DNA from 2 places in the Nocardiopsis sp. NPDC006832 genome. Region 2 is predicted to be linked to the other one. Evidence: riboswitches for the same ligand, from Rfam matches in the RefSeq annotation. Region 2 holds a riboswitch; the other holds the start of a gene.
What was found. Region 2 has a riboswitch for glycine ahead of gcvP (aminomethyl-transferring glycine dehydrogenase). Riboswitches for the same ligand answer to the same signal wherever they lie in the genome.

Region 1 (7,897 bases), on a different contig from region 2:
CCGGTCCCTCGTGGGGATCCGGGTGGTGGCGCGCGCAGGTCCTGCGGGGGTCCGAAGGGGACCCCGCTCCTACGACTTCCGCTGGTAGAACGGAAGTTCGACCACGTCGACCTCCTCACCGCGGCCGCGCACGTCGACGGTGAACGTGCCGGTCGTGGTGTCGAGGTCGCCGTCCACGTAGGCCATGGCGATGGGGCGGCCCAGGGTGGGGGAGGGGGCGCCACTGGTGATGGTTCCGACGACGGCGCCGTCGCGCAGGACGTCCTGGCCCTTGCGCAGCGGGCGGCGGCCGCGGGCGACGAACCCGACCAGGCGCCGGGCGCGCGCGGTGCGCGATGCCTCCTCAAGGGCGGCGCGGCCTACGAAGTCGCCCTTCTCGAACTTGACCACGCGGCCCAGTCCGGCGTCGAAGGGGGTGAGCGCGGCGGTGAGTTCCTGGCCGTAGAGCGGCATCCCGGCCTCCAGGCGCAGGGTGTCGCGGGCCGACAGCCCGGCGGGGACCAGCCCGTGCTCGGCGCCGGCGGCCATGAGGGCGGCCCAGATCTCGGGTGCCTTGTCGGAGGGCCTGATGAAGATCTCGAAGCCGTCCTCGCCGGTGTAGCCGGTGCGGGCCAGCAGTACGGGGACCCCGGCGACGCTGTGCGAGTAGCCGGCGAAGTAGCGGATCTCGTCCAGGTTCGCGTCGGTGAGCGGGGCGAGGATCTCGACGGCCTTGGGGCCCTGCAGGGCGATGAGGGAGTAGTCCGCGGACTCGTCGACGACCTCGACGTCGAATCCGACGGCGCGCTCGGCCAGGGCGGAGGCGACCACCGGGACGTTGATCGCGTTGGCCACGACGAGGAACTCCTCCTCGGCCAGGCGATACACGATGAGGTCGTCGAGGACGCCGCCGTCCTCGGCGGTGAGCATGGTGTAGCGGGCGCGGCCGACCTTGAGCTTGGACAGGTGGCCGGCCAGGGCGTTGTCGAGGGCCTGGTCGGCCTGCGGGCCGCTCAGACGGATCTCACCCATGTGGGAGAGGTCGAAGAGCCCGGCGGCCTCGCGGACCGCGGTGTGTTCGGCGGTCTCGCTGCCGTAGCGCAGCGGCATGAGCCAGCCGGCGAAGTCGACGAGGGTGGCCCCGGCCTCTTCGTGGGTCTTGTGCAACGCCGTCAGACGGGGCGTGGAGGTGGACTCTGACATGGGCACTCCCGAGAGGATGGGCGTCGATTGTTGCGTTGAGGCGTTGCCATCCTCCCCCTCTGTCATGGGTGCCTGAGAGCTTCGCCACGCATGTGGTGTGGCTTGCACCTTCGGCGAGGGAACGTCGTCCCTGCTTTCCAGAGTGGTCTCGCCCGTACGGTCCGTGTGCCTGAGAGGTTGTCTGTGGGGAGGGATTGCTCCTTCGGCGGCCCGCGTTGGTTACGTGGGCGCTCTCCCGTACGGGGTCAGCAACGGGTTCAGCCTAGCAGCGGCGACACAGGGCTCCCAAGAGTGGCCGACGGGTTGTGGATCGACTCTTCGGAAGGTGGGGGACCGGAACGGGATCATGACCTAGCTTGGGATCGGACGTTCCCTCGAACACCGCTGGAGGAGCCGAGTGCGTACCGACACCGTTCCCATCCGTTCTCCCAGGACGGTCCGCTTCGCCCTGGCCGCCACCGGTTCCGTTCTCACCCTCGTGGCGGGCGTCGCGTGCTCGGGTGGTGGGGCCGAACCCGAGGCGGACCGGCCTGCTCGGCCGGACCAGAGCGGCACCCCGATCGCGTTCGGTGACCTGGAGGCGGTGGAGCGCCCCGAGCTCGCTTCGCTGCTGGACGAGGCGGGGGTGGAGGGCACCTTCGTGCTCCACGACGTGCGGGAGGGTTCCGTGACCGTGGTGGGCGCCGAGCAGGCCCGCGAACGGGTGGTTCCGGCGTCCACGTTCAAGCTCCCGAACACGCTCATCGCCCTGGAGACGGGTGTGGTGTCCGACCTCGACGAGGTGGTCTCCGACGGGGGCGAGGACGAGCTGAGTCTGCGCGAATCCCTGCCCACCCCCGACGTGTCGTTGCACCAGGAGGTCGCCGAACGCATCGGTCACGACCGGATGTCCACCTGGGTGGACCGTTTCGACTACGGCAACCGCAAGGTGGGCGAGGACGGCGAACCGGGCCGGTTCTGGGTGGACGGTCCGCTGGAGATCACCGCGGTGGAGCAGACCACGTTCCTGGCGGCGCTGGCCCGCGCCGACCTGCCGGTGGAGGTGGAGCACCAGGAGGCACTGCGGGAGATGCTGGAGATCGAACGCGGCGGCGACTACGCCCTGTACGGGCGGACCGGTCTCGGCGCGGAGGCCGATTCGGTGCCGGGCTGGTGGGTCGGTTGGGTGGAGAACGGGGATGACCTGCACACGTTCGCGTTGCGTCTGGACGAGGACACCGACCCCGGGCTGCGCGAGTCGCTGGGACGCGACTTCCTGGTGGAACTCGACGTGCTCCCGCCGAGCGCCGCGGGTGCCTGAACGGTCCCGTGGACGCGGAAAGGGGGCTCGGCACGGATGTTCCGTGTCGAGCCCCCTTCCACGTCGTGGGGGACGAGGGTCAGGCGGCGTTCTTGCGGCGCCGGCGCACGGCCTCGGCGAGGTTGGTCAGCACACCCTCGGTGGTCTCCCAGCCCATGCACTTGTCGGTGATGGACTGGCCGTAGGTCAGCGCGGCCGGGTCCCCGAGCTTCTGGGCGCCCTCCTCGATGAAGCTCTCCAGCATCACGCCGATGATCCCCTTCTGGCCCTCGGCGACCTGGTCGGCGATCTCCTGGGCCACACCCACCTGGCGGACGTGGTCCTTGCCGCTGTTGGCGTGGCTGGCGTCGATCATCAGCCGCGGAGGCAGACCGGCCCCGCCGATGACCTCTAGGGCGGCGCCCACCGAGGCCGGGTCGTGGTTGGGGCCGCTACGTCCGCCGCGCAGGATGACGTGGCAGTCCGGGTTGCCCTGGGTCTCCACGACCGAACCGGCACCGCTGGGGTCCACACCGAAGAAGGTGTGCGAAGCGGAGGCCGCGCCCACGGCGTCCACTGCGACCTGCACGTCACCGTCGGTGCCGTTCTTGAACCCGACGGGGGTGCTCAGACCGCTGCTCAACTGACGGTGCACCTGGCTCTCGGTGGTGCGGGCGCCGATGGCGCCCCAGGACACCACGTCGGCGATGTACTGCGGGGTGATCGGGTCGAGGAACTCGGTCCCGGCGGGCAGCCCCAGCGCGTTGATGTCCAACAGGAGCTTGCGGGCGGTGCGCAGACCACGGTGCACGTCGTAGGTGTCGTCCAGCCCCGGGTCGTTGATCAGACCCTTCCAACCCACGGTCGTGCGGGGCTTCTCGAAGTACACGCGCATGACCACGCACAGGTCCGCGCTGATCGACGGCACCAGCTCGGCCAGGCGGTTCGCGTAGTCCATGGCGGACTCGGTGTCGTGCACCGAACACGGGCCGACGACGACCAGCAGACGGTCGTCCTCCCCGTCCAGGACGCGCTTGACCTCGGCGCGCGAGCTCTCGACCAAGGCGGTGCTCTCGTCGCCGAGCGGAAGTTCCGCGAGCAGGTCCCGGGGCGCGATGAGCGGCTTGTAACTCGCCACCCGTGTGTCATTGGTGCTCGTCATCGTTTCCCTGTTCCCGTCCGGTCGTTTTGTTGCGGTACTGAAACCGTAGCGCGGCACATCGGTGCCGGCGTGGTGACGTGAGTCATTCCACCGGTTCGCGGGGATGGGAAAGGACACATTTGCGCAATTGCCCGAACTCCGTCTCATGTTCTGAGACGAAAAGGCGCGGGTGCGATTATTCGGAACCTCGCGGGTGGGGAGGGATCATTCCTTCAACCCGGGGAGGTCCTCCTCCCAGAACTCACGTGGGTTGCGTGTGCCGTCGGTGACCGTGCCGCGTTCGGACTCGGCCCGGCGCAGGTGCACCCGTCGGATCTTACCCGAGTGGGTCTTGGGCAGGACTCCGAACTCCAGGCGGCGGACCCGCTTGTGCGGTGAGAGTCGATCGCGCGCGTACTGCAGGATGGCCCGCGCGCTCTCGGAGTCGGGTGCCACCCCGTCGACCGTGGTCACGTACGCCTTGACCACCGCCAGTCGCAGGGGATCGGGGGAGGGCACCACGGCCACCTCCGCCACGTATTCGTGTTCGACCAGAACGCTTTCCAGCTCGAATGGTGAGATGCGGTAATCCGAGGCCTTGAACACGTCGTCGATTCGGCCGATATAGGTAATGTGACCGCGAGAATCCACGGAGGCGATGTCCCCGGTGCGGTACCGGCCCGTGCGGGTGCTCCGGCGGGTGCGTTCGGGATCGTCGGAGTAACCGCGCATCGCGCCCACGGGGGCGTTGCCCAGGTCCACACAGATCTCGCCGGTGTCGGAGGGTTCCTCGGTGGTCGGGTCGATGATCGAGATGTCGTATCCGGGCAGCGCGCGGCCCATGGAACCGGTGACCACCGGCTGTCCGGGGCCGTTGCCGATGAGCATGGTCGTCTCGGTCTGCCCGAACCCGTCGCGCACGGTGATCCCCCACGCCTCCTGGAAGCGGTGGATCACCTCGGGATCGAGCGGTTCACCCGTGGCCACGGCCTCGCGCAGGTTCACCCGATACGCCCCGGGGTCGGCCTGGGCCAGCATCCGCCACACCGTGGGCGGAGCGCACAGGGTGTCCACCCCGCGCCGCACCAGCGCGTCGAGGAATCTCTCGGAATCGAACGCGGCCTGCTTGACCACGAGCACGGTCGCCTCCGCGTTCCACGGGCCGAAGAAGCTGCCGAAGGCGTGCTTGGCCCACCCGGGCGCGGACACGTTGAGGTGGATGTCCCCCGGCCGGACCCCCTGCCAGTACATGGTGGACAGGTGCCCGATGGGATAGGAACTCTGAGTGTGGGTGACCGGTTTTGGCGCGGTGGCGGTCCCCGAGGTGAAGTACATCAGCAGGGGATCGCCGGCGGCGGTGGGTCTGGGCTGCTGGAATTCCAGCCCGGCGTGTTCGGAGTCGGGGTAGCTGAGCCAGCCGTCCATGTAGCCCACGCAGATCCGCGTCCAGTGACCCCTCAACGGGTCGAAGCGTTCGGTCTCGGTGGGAGAGCAGACCACGTGCGAGATCTCGCCTCGGTCCAGCCGATCCACCAGGTCGCCCTCCGCGAGCGCCGGCGAGGTGGGACAGACCACCGCTCCCAGCTTGATCGCGGCCAGCGTGATCTCCCACAGTTCGACCTGGTCGCCCAAGGCCACCATGATCCGGTCGCCGGGGTGGACCCCCTGCGAGAGCAGCCAGTTGGCGACCTGGTCGGAGCGCTCGGACAACCGCCGGTAGGTGTGGCGGGTCTCGGTGCCGTCCTCCTCCACCAGCCACAACGCCGTCCGGTCCGGCCGGGTCGTCGCCACGTGGTCGAAGTGGTCGAGCGCCCAGTTGAAGTGTTCGGGCCGGGGCCAGGCGAATTCGCGTCGGACGGTCTCCTGGTCCTCCCGGTCCTCCTGGCGCTGTAGGAGCAGGTCCCGCGCGGCACGGAACTCCCGCGCGCCCTCGGACATCCCTTTCGACATCGAAGACCTCCGGTTCGGCTCCGGCGCGCGCCGCGCGCCGTCCACGGGCCGCCACCGCCGTGCGGGCGGTGGGTCGGGGTGTGCCCCTGAGGTTCTACCCTCGACGGCCCCCGGTGACGCCTGGAGGGCCGCCCGGAACCGTGCCGACGCGGGCTTTGTGTCGTGGGTCGCCCCCTCTAAGGTGGTGGACCATGGAGGAGCTACACGGGCACCACGCGATCTGGCGTTTCGACGAGGAGCGGATACGCGTCGGTTTCGGGACCGGGCGCAAGGTCCCACAACTGTTCAAGGCGCTGGGGCACTGTACGGTGCCGCTCGCCGCGGTGCGCGAGGTGGAGTTCGACCCGGGCGACCGCAAACGAGGGTGGCGGTTGCGGATGCGCCTGGCGGACGGGGCCGACCCCTACACCGACCTGGACACCACGGGGGCCGCGTCCACCCCGCTGTTGCTGACCGGAGCGCACGAGAAGGAACTGGTCGCCGAGTACTTCTCCGAACAGCTCTCCGCCTCCGCCCGCTTCGCCCGCGAGATGACACAGGAACCGCAGGACCCCGCCGCGACCGCTCGGGCGCTGGTGGCCCGACCGCCCCTGCAGGTGCGCACCGCCGAGGGTTCCGCCTCCTTCGACGGAGAGCGGGTGCGGTTGCAGTGGGACGGGTGGATGACCAACACCCCCAAGGAACGAGAACAGTTCCGCGAGTACCGACTCTCCGAGATCGACCGCGTCCACTGGACCCCGCAGGTCGACTTCGGCGAGGGTTTCCTGAGGGTGGTCCTGCGCGGGGTGACCCTGACCGAGACCTCCGACCTGGAGAACGACTTCTTCACCCTGGTCTCGCACGGCGCCAAGGGCAGCGACGAGACCCTCCTCATGGCGGCCACCGTCAACAGCCACACCGTGTCGGTGGAGGAACCCGCCGCGCTGGAGGCCGCCGGCGACGACGGCGACGCGATCTTCGCGAAGATCCGTGAGCTCGGTCGCCTGCACGCCGAGGGGCTGCTGACGGAGGACGAGTTCAGCACCAAGAAGGCGGAGCTGCTGGACCGGCTCTGATCCCGGTCCGGCCCCGCCACAGCTATGAAAGGCCATGCCTTGCGCACCTTGTATCCGTCGATCGAACCGTACGACTCCGGGATGCTCGAAGTCGGCGACGGTGACCGCGTCTACTGGGAACTGAGCGGTAACCCCACGGGCAAGCCGGTGGTGTTCCTGCACGGTGGCCCGGGCGGCGGCTGCAACTCCGACCACCGCAGGCTCTTCGACCCGGAGAAGTACCGGATCCTGCTCTTCGACCAGCGCAACTGCGGACGTTCCACCCCGCACGCCAGTGGCATGGACGTGGACCTGTCCACCAACACCACCTGGACGTTGGTCGAGGACATCGAACGACTGCGCGAGATGGTCGGGGTGGACGCCTGGCAGGTCTTCGGTGGCTCCTGGGGCAGCTGCCTGGCCCTGGCCTACGCCCAGAAGCACCCGGAGCGGGTCACCGAGCTGATCGTGCGCGGCATCTTCACCCTGCGAGACCAGGAGATCCGCTGGTTCTACCAGGAGGGTGCCTCCAACCTTTTCCCGGACCTGTGGGAGTCCTACCTGGCCCCCATCCCGCAGGAGGAGCGCGACGACCTCGTCGCCGCCTACGCGCGCCGTCTGGCCTCCCCGGACCGTGGGGTGCGCCTGGAGGCCGCCCGCGCGTGGAGCGTGTGGGAGGGTTCCACGATCACGCTACTGCCGAACCCGTCGCTGCGTGAGAACTACGCCGACGAGGACTACGCGCTGGCGTTCGCCCGGATCGAGAACCACTACTTCCACAACAAGGGTTTCCTCACGCCCGGACAGCTCATCGAGGGCGCCGAGCGCATCCGCCACATCCCCGGCGTCATCGTCCAGGGCCGATACGACGTGTGCACCCCGATGCGCACCGCATGGGACCTGCACCGCGCCTGGCCGGAGGCGGAGTTCCACGTCGTCGACGACGCCGGACACGCGGTCAGTGAGCCGGGCATCCTTGACCGTCTCATCGAGGCCACCGACCGGTTCGCCCGGTAGCGGCGCCGGCGGGGGAAGGTCCGTCGGGCGGAGAGGTCGTGCCCAAGCAGGCCATCACGCTGCGGGACCGACCCCCGCGGCGGCCAGGGCCTCCTCCCACGTGGTGGGTTTCTCCAACAGGCCCCGGTAACGCATGGTGCGCGGGGTGGATCGCAACCCCAGGACCCCGGTGAGCATCCCCCCGCGCCCGAGGAACGCCACGAACTTCCGATCCTCGGGTGAACCGTGCACGAAGGTGACCTGATCCGCCGGAGCGCCCTGTCCCAACAGCTGGATCTTCTTCTTGTACTGGTC
Region 2 (7,897 bases):
CCCGGCGAACTCGGGCCAGGTGATGGGCTCCATCTCGGCGGTGGCGTTGAGCTTCATGGTGCACGAGCCCAGCGGGATCATCGTGCGGTCCAGCGCCAGGTCCCGGTCGGCCAGACGGCGCATGTAACGCAGCAACGAGGTCTCACTGCGGTGGGTGTTGAAGACCTCGTGGGTGAGGTAGTCGACGCCGCGCGTCAGGTCCGCGGGCAGGCGGTCGGCGGACTCGTCCACCGTCACCGGGCCGCGCTCGGCACCACGGTCGGCCTCGCCGAAGGCGGCCAGGACCTTGCCCAGGGTGTCCACGCCGGTGGTCTCGTCCACGCTCAGACCGACCGTGTGCTGGTCGGTGGCGAGCAGGTTGACGCCGGACTCCAGTGCCCGCTCCACGACGCGGTCGGCGCTGGGCACGCGCACGCGCAGGGTGTCGAAGTACGCGCCGTGGACGACCTCGAAGCCGCGCTTGGTGAGCGCGTCGGCCAGGGACGCGGTGCGGGTGTGCACCTGACGGGCGATGGCCCGCAGCCCGTCGGGGCCATGGTAGACGGCGTACATGCCGGCCATGATCGCCAGCAGTACCTGGGCGGTGCAGATGTTGCTGGTGGCCTTCTCCCGACGAATGTGCTGTTCACGGGTCTGCAGGGCCAGACGGTAGGCGGGTCTGCCGACGTTGTCGACGGACACCCCGACCAGACGACCGGGCAGCTGCCGGCGCAGCTTCTCGCCCACGGACATGTAACCGGCGTGCGGGCCGCCGAAGCCGAGCGGCACACCGAAGCGCTGGGTGGAACCCACCGCGATGTCCGCGCCCAGTTCACCGGGGCTGCGCAGCAGGGTCAGGGCGAGGATGTCGGCGGCGACCACGGCCAGCGCGCCGCGCTCGTGCGCCTGCTCGATGACCGCGCTCGGGTCGCGGACCACACCGCTGGAGGCCGGGTACTGGACCAGGACTCCGAAGGCCTCGCCCTCGGGCAGGCCCTTGGTCAGGTCGGCGACGACGACCTCGATGTCCAGGGGCTCGGCGCGGGTGCGCAACACCTGCAGGGTCTGCGGGAAGACGTCGGCGTCCACGACGAAGACGTCGCTCTTGACCTTGGAGGCGCGTCGGGCCAGGGTCATGGCCTCGGCCGCGGCGGTCGCCTCGTCCAACAGCGAGGCGCCGGTGATGGGCAGACCGGTCAGGTCCGAGACCGCGGTCTGGAAGTTGAGGAGGGCCTCCAACCGGCCTTGGGAGATCTCCGGTTGGTAGGGCGTGTACGCGGTGTACCAGGCCGGGTTCTCCATGATGTTGCGCAGGATGACCGGCGGGGTGAGCGTGTCGTAGTAGCCCAGGCCGATGAGTGTGGTGTGGGGGCGGTTGCGACCGGCCAACTCCCGCAGCTCGGCCAGGGCCTCGGCCTCTCCCGCGGCCTCGGGCAGGGCCAGCGGGGCGCTCTGCCCGGGGCCGGTGAGGATGGACTCGGGCACGGCGGCGCTCATGAGCTCGGTCGTGGAGCCGTAGCCCACGGTCTTGAGCATCTCCGCCGTCTCGGTGGGCGTGGGGCCGATGTGCCGGTCGGCGAAGACCCGGGCGGGTGCGCCCATGGTCGAGGCGTTCGACGGGTCAGTCACGGAGACCTCCTGGTGACAGGGCCGATTCGATCGGCGGTGTTCCTCACGGTCTCCCCCTCTGTCACCGGGCACGACGATGCCGGCTCCAGAGCGGCCTCCTTCGCGCGGTCCATGGTGCCTGAGAGGTTACTGGGGAGTATTGCCCCGTCGGCGCCCCGTAGCGTCGGGGTCTCTCCCGCGCGATATCAAAAGCCTGCTGACGCTCTGTACATGTATCCAAGCAGGGAGAAATGTCGGTTTTCACCCCTGTTGTGGTTACGAAGGTACTCGATCGGACTCCGGAACGAGGAGCCAGGGCACACCTTCGTACCGCTCTCAACCGGTACGGCGTTCACGTCGCCGACGGGCCAGTTCGTCGACGGGTCGGGGGTCCGGGGTGGGAAGGTCGGAACGGGCCTCGGCCGGGACGACCCCCAGCGCCTCCTCCAGCTCACGGGCCACGTTCGCCAACGCCAACCCGAACATGCCCTGGCCCCGCTGCATGAGGTCGACGACCTCGTCGGGGGAGGTGCACTCGTAGACGCTCACACCGTCGCTCATCAGGGTGATGCGGGCCAACTCCCCGGCGGGACGGCCGCGCAGGTGGTCGACGGCCGTGCGGATCTGCTGCAGGGAGATCCCGGTGTCCAGGAGACGCTTGGCCACCTTCAGCATCAGGATGTCCGGAAGACTGTACAGCGGGGCGTTTTCGGCTCCTGTGCGCACGCTCGGCTCCACCAGGCCGGTTCTGGCCCAGTAGTCGAGCTGTCGATAGGTGATCCCGGCGGCCGTACACGCCGCTGGGCCCCGATACCCGACGTCCATAGGCAGCGCCATCACGTCCTCTTCGCACAGTAGGCCCTGCTGCCCCGCTAGCCGCAGCGCAGACCGCCTGTCATGGGGATCCCGCTTGCCGCTCGCTACCGCCACGCCGACCTCCGGCTTCTCGTCCCACGGCGGCATCGACAGGGGAAGGTCCACTCAGGGAATGGGCGCGCCGCAGGTTCCACAGCACTGACGGTAGGGCGACGCCAAGGCAGCGTCAACGAAGCCGCCCGGCGCGTCGCCAAGTACGCGCGGTGACGGCTCCGACCCACCCGTACGTCCGATGCCCCGAGGAGACCGGGCCTTTTCGGTTGTGGTCGCCGCGTCCATTCCCTCATCCCAATCTACCACTGACCCCGATAATGAAGTCGCAGGTCACAGCCGTGTCCTCGGCCTCATGGGCCGATGGGCCCGCTCGGGCAAGGAAGAGGGGCCCACGCCGTGCGCGGGCCCCGCCCTTGCGATCTCTCAGGTACTGCGTCGACCGAAGTCCTCGGGCGAGATGTTGTCCAGGAACTCCCGGAACGCCTCGACCTGGTCCTCCTGCTCGTCGGGTATCGGCATCCCCGCCTCGTCGATCACGTCCTCGTGCGCGTAGATCGGGGTTCCGGTCCGCAGGGCCAGGGCAATGGAGTCGGAGGGTCGTGCACTGACCTCGACACCATTGCTGAAGACCAGTTCGGCGTAGAAGATGCCATCGCTCAGCCCCGTGATCCGTACCGTTTCCAGGCCGGTCTCCAGGGCGTCGAGCACGTCCCGAAACAGGTCGTGCGTGAGAGGTCGGGCGGGCGCGACCCCCTGTTGGGCCAAGGCGATGGCGGTGGCCTCCACCCCGCCGATCCAGATCGGCAGGTAGCGGTCACCCTCGGATTCCTTGAGCAGGACAATCGGTTGGTTCGAAGGCATCTCAACCCGGACGCCGACGACCTCCATGTGCTTCACAGCGTCTCCGTCCCACGAGTCGTCATGCCGGCTGGGCGCTCGTCCCTGCTCCCCCGTCGGATCAGGACCCGAGGGCGAAATCGGCACCCTTCGTTACAAAGCTCTCCGGAGGTGGAGGGCCGCAAACCTCTTCGGCCCTCCCACCCCCGTCGACCGTGGTCACCGATCCGTCATCGGCGGGGCTTGGTCAGCAGGATCATCCGGAACTTGCCGATCTGGATCTCGTCCCCACCACCCAGCTCGGCCTCGTCCACCGGTTCCCGGTTGACGTAGGTGCCGTTGAGACTACCGACGTCACGGACCCCGAACCCGTTACCCCTGCGGAAGAACTCCACGTGGCGTCGGGAGACGGTGACGTCGTCCAAGAAGATGTCGCTGTTGGGGTGGCGCCCGGCGGTGGTCACGTCGCTGTCCAGCAGGAAACGACTTCCGGCGTTGGGGCCACGGCGGACCACGAGTAGCGCGGTGCCCGGGGGCAACGCATCGGCACTGGCGGGGTCGTCGCCGCCGAGATCCTCACCCGCTTCCTCATCCTCCAGGGCCTGTATCCCGGAGATGGAGATGGTGGAGGTGACGTCCCCTCCACCGGACTCCCCGCCCGTGTTGGACGGCGGATTCTGCTGGTCGGCCCTGCGGAGGGGAGTTCCACAGTGGGAGCAGAAACGGGCATCATCCGCAACGGCGTGACCGCACTGCGTGCAGTAAACGCTCGACATAGGTCGGCTCGGCCTCCTACCGCACGGGGCGGTGCTTGATTCGGCTGATCGGTGGCGCGTTCCGGCTCGCCGGACGGACACTGTGCCCGCTCAACGTCCGGAACACGGTGAGACGTTCCGCTTTCGCGGCAACGGATCGTCCCACACGGTCGGTCGCTAGGTCTCATCCCCTATGTTCTGCCCCTTGTCACCCCGACGGACGTCCGCCGTTGCCGGAACCCCTTGTGTCGATGGTGACGAGATGCTTCAGGGAACACTCGACTTTAAACCATATCCCTGTCCAGACAGGGTTTCGCTCCCCCGTGGCCCGCCGCGCGGCCCCGTGACACGGGCGTGCGACGGACTCGATGGAGGCGGCACCCGGGGCACCGCCACACCGGACCTCGGAAGAGATCAACGCCTGTTCTGGGGCAGATGCCCGTCCGAGGGGTTTGGTTCTGTTGAACGCGGAGTGGATTTTCGTCGGCCTCCCGACCGTGGATTGACCTGGGATTCCGCTCGATTCGTCCGCTCGACCGCCCTGCCGGGCGATTTTTCCCCACCGACGGACGGACCGAAGCACGTGGGCGTGGACGGCCACCGCCGCCCACGCCCACGACCTGCCATTTCAGCCCTCCGCACGCTCCACGACGGAGGCCCATTCGTCCAACAGAGCCTGAGCCTTGTCCGAATCAGGACCTTCGGCCCAAAGATGGGTGACGGCTTCGGCGGTGTCCGGGAGGACCAGCGCCCAGCTTCCGTCCGACTCGATCACGCGCACGCCGTCGGTGGTGTCCAGTTCCCGGTCCTGCGCGGCCTCCACGACCGCGCGCATGACGCTGCCCTTGACCGCCCATGGGGTGGGCACCGAACGGCGCAACAGGTGCGCCTGAGGGATCGCCCGATCGATCTCCACGATCGGGCGACGGGTCCGCGCCACCAGACCCAGCAGCCGCACGAACGCGGCGATGCCGTCACTGGTGGAGCTGAACTCGGGGAGGACGAACCCGCCCCGGCCGTCACCGGCGAAGATGATGGCGTCACCCTCGGCACGGACCGCCTTGGTGAGCTCGTGGGTGGCGGTGGCCGTCCAACGCACCTCGACACCGTGGGCACCGGCCACGCGCTCGGCCACCCTGGTGGTGGTCACCGGCAGCGCCACCTTGCCCGCACCGCGTTCGGCGGCCACCAGGTCCAGCACCACCAACAACGCGCGGTCGTCGTCGATCAGCTCGCCGTTCTCGTCCACGATGGACAGGCGTTCGGCGACCGGGTCGAAACGCACACCGAAGTCCGCCCCCGAACCCGACACCAACTCGCCCAGACGTTCCAGGTCGCGCATCTTCCTGGCGACCGTGTCGGTGGGCGAGGCCTCGTCCAGGCGGTTGTTGACGGTGAGCACGTCCACGCCGATCCGTCCCAGCAGCGAGGGCAGGATGAGCGAACCCGTGCCGCCCGCGCAGTCCACGACCACCTTCAGCTCCGCCTCGGCCACCCCGGAGGTGTCCACGGACCGTAGGAGGTCGTGGGAGTAGTTCTCGATGTTGCGGGCGGCGAAGGTCAGCTCGCCGATCTCCCCGGGGAACGCGCGCCGGTACTCGGCTCGGGAGAAGACCCGGTCGAGTTTGCGCTGGGCGCCCGGCGACAGGTCGGCCCCCTCACCGTCCAGGAAGATGATGTCGACCGACTCGGGGTCGCCCGGACTGGTGCGCACGACGATGCCGCCGCTGACGCCGCTCTGGGAGGTGTGGAAGCGCGCCACCGGCAGCGGCACCACCTCCAGGTCGCGCACCTCGATGGCGGTCGCGGTGAGCGCGCTGATGATGGCCCTCTTGAGCGTGCGCGCGGCGCGCGAGACGTCGCGGGAGGTCGTGACCATCGCACCCTTCTTCAGGGTGGTGGCGTAGGCGTTGGCCAACCGGACCGCGAGTTCGGGGGTGATCTCGACGTTGATCAGGCCGGACACACCACGGGGACCGAACAGGGAGCGTTGCCCCCGTGACTCCCAGACGACGTTGGTGCTGACCACCGCCCCGGCCTCGATGGTCTTGAACGGGTAGACCTTGACGTCGTTGTGCAGGTAGGCCTCGGACTCGATGACGCAGTCCTCACCGATGACCGCGCCCTCCTCGATCCGCACCGCCGCCATGACGTCGGTGTTCTTGCCGATCACGGTGCCGCGCAGGTTGGCGCCGCGGCCGATGAACACGTTGTCGTGGAGCACGGTGCGGTGGGCGAAGGCCTCCGCGCGGACCACGGCGTTGCTGCCGACCACGGTGTACTCGCGCAGTTCCGCGCCGGCCTCGACCTTGGCGTAGTCGCCGATGTAGAGCGGTCCCTTGAGTACGGCCTCGGAGCTGACCTCGGAGCCCTCGCCCACCCACACGCCCGGGGAGACCTCGAAGCCGTCGATGTCGACGTCCACCTTGCCCGAGAGCACGTCGGCCTGGGCGCTCAGGTAGCTCTCGTGGGTGCCCACGTCCTCCCAGTAGCCGTCGGCGACGTACCCGTAGATGGGTTCGCCCTCGGCCAGGAGTTCGGGGAACACGTCACCGGACCAGTCGACCACCTCTCCGGTGGCGACTCTCTCCAACACCTCCGGTTCCATGATGTAGATGCCGGTGTTGACGGTGTCGGAGAAGACCTGTCCCCAGGTAGGTTTTTCCAGGAAACGCTGGATGCGGCCCTGCTCGTCGACGATGATGATGCCGAACTCCAGCGGGTTGGGGACCCGCTTCAGGGCGATGGTGAGCTTGGCGCCGCGTTCACGGTGGAAGCGGAGCATGTCGGTGAGGTCGATGTCGGTGAGCGCGTCACCGGAGATGACGATGAACGGCTCGCCGCGCAGGTGTTCCTCGGCGTTCTTGACGCTGCCGGCGGTCCCGAGGGGGACCTCCTCGGCGACGTAGTGGAGCTTCATGCCGAGCTCTTCGCCGTCACCGAAGTAGTTGCGGATGAGCGTGGCCAGGAACTGGACGGTGACGACCGTCTCGGTGAATCCGTGCTTGCGCAGTAGGCGCAGCACGTGCTCCATGATGGGCTTGTTGACCACCGGTAGGAGCGGTTTGGGTTGGTTGGCCGTCATCGGGCGCAGGCGAGTGCCCTCGCCGCCCGCCATCACGACGGCCTTCATCGGAGGCGTGGTGGTCCCGGGCCCTTCGTTGGGTGTGGTCATCCCCGATCCCCCCGAACGGCTTGGCCGTGGGGGGCGATGGGGGATGTGCGTTCTTCGGAGCGCGCACCGGCGCGCGCGGTGGGACATGTTCTCATGACGGAGACGACACTCCCTTTCGATCCGACAGGACTCAGGTGAGCCGGCCCGTCGGTGTCACGGATCAGGCCCCGTTACCGTTCCGTGAACCTGCCGTGCCCCTCGTCGCTGTCCGGGTCTCCCGTTCTCACACCCTCGTGATCAGCGCGTTCGGCACGGCGGGACTGTCCGATCAGGCGTAGTCCCTGTACGGCGTAGAGCAATCCGGCCCACCAATAAAGAGCCGTTCCCCAGAGCGCGAACGCCCAACCTACAATTTTGGCCACATCTCCCACGATGGACGCGTACTCGGCCACGAACAACAACGGGAACGAGTACAACAGGCACAGGGTGGCGGCCTTGCCCGCGAAGTTCACCGGAAGCGGCCCGTAGCCGAAGTGGCGCAGCAGCGGCAGGGCGCCGAGGATGAGGACGTCTCGCAGGACCAGGATGGCCATCAGCCACCACGGCACGATCCCACGGATGACCAGTCCCAGCAGCGCCGCGAAGATGTAGAGCCGGTCGGCGGCCGGGTCGAGGAACTGACCCAACTTGGAGGCCTGGTTCCAGGCTCGGGCGATCTTGCCGTCCAGCCAGT

Region 1: linked by a shared signal. The riboswitch ahead of gcvT (glycine cleavage system aminomethyltransferase GcvT) and the one ahead of gcvP (aminomethyl-transferring glycine dehydrogenase) in region 2 are both predicted to bind glycine.

What each region holds. Positions count from the first base shown of each region.
Region 1 covers NZ_JBEYLC010000003.1:180,057-187,953, reverse strand. Annotated here, with positions in the region: gene gcvT (glycine cleavage system aminomethyltransferase GcvT) at 70-1,182, opposite strand; glycine riboswitch at 1,330-1,430, opposite strand; gene ABZ717_RS02720 (penicillin-binding transpeptidase domain-containing protein) at 1,580-2,482, shown strand; gene ABZ717_RS02715 (3-deoxy-7-phosphoheptulonate synthase) at 2,562-3,623, opposite strand; gene ABZ717_RS02710 (AMP-binding protein) at 3,828-5,552, opposite strand; gene ABZ717_RS02705 (DUF4429 domain-containing protein) at 5,744-6,607, shown strand; gene pip (prolyl aminopeptidase) at 6,647-7,603, shown strand; gene ABZ717_RS02695 (FAD-dependent oxidoreductase) at 7,658-7,897, opposite strand, start outside.
Region 2 covers NZ_JBEYLC010000037.1:21,653-29,549, reverse strand. Annotated here, with positions in the region: gene gcvP (aminomethyl-transferring glycine dehydrogenase) at 1-1,581, opposite strand, end outside; glycine riboswitch at 1,704-1,796, opposite strand; gene ABZ717_RS18035 (MerR family transcriptional regulator) at 1,924-2,412, opposite strand; gene ABZ717_RS18030 (bifunctional nuclease family protein) at 2,881-3,354, opposite strand; gene ABZ717_RS18025 (FHA domain-containing protein) at 3,525-4,070, opposite strand; gene ABZ717_RS18020 (mannose-1-phosphate guanyltransferase) at 4,678-7,182, opposite strand; gene ABZ717_RS18015 (CDP-alcohol phosphatidyltransferase family protein) at 7,395-7,897, opposite strand, start outside.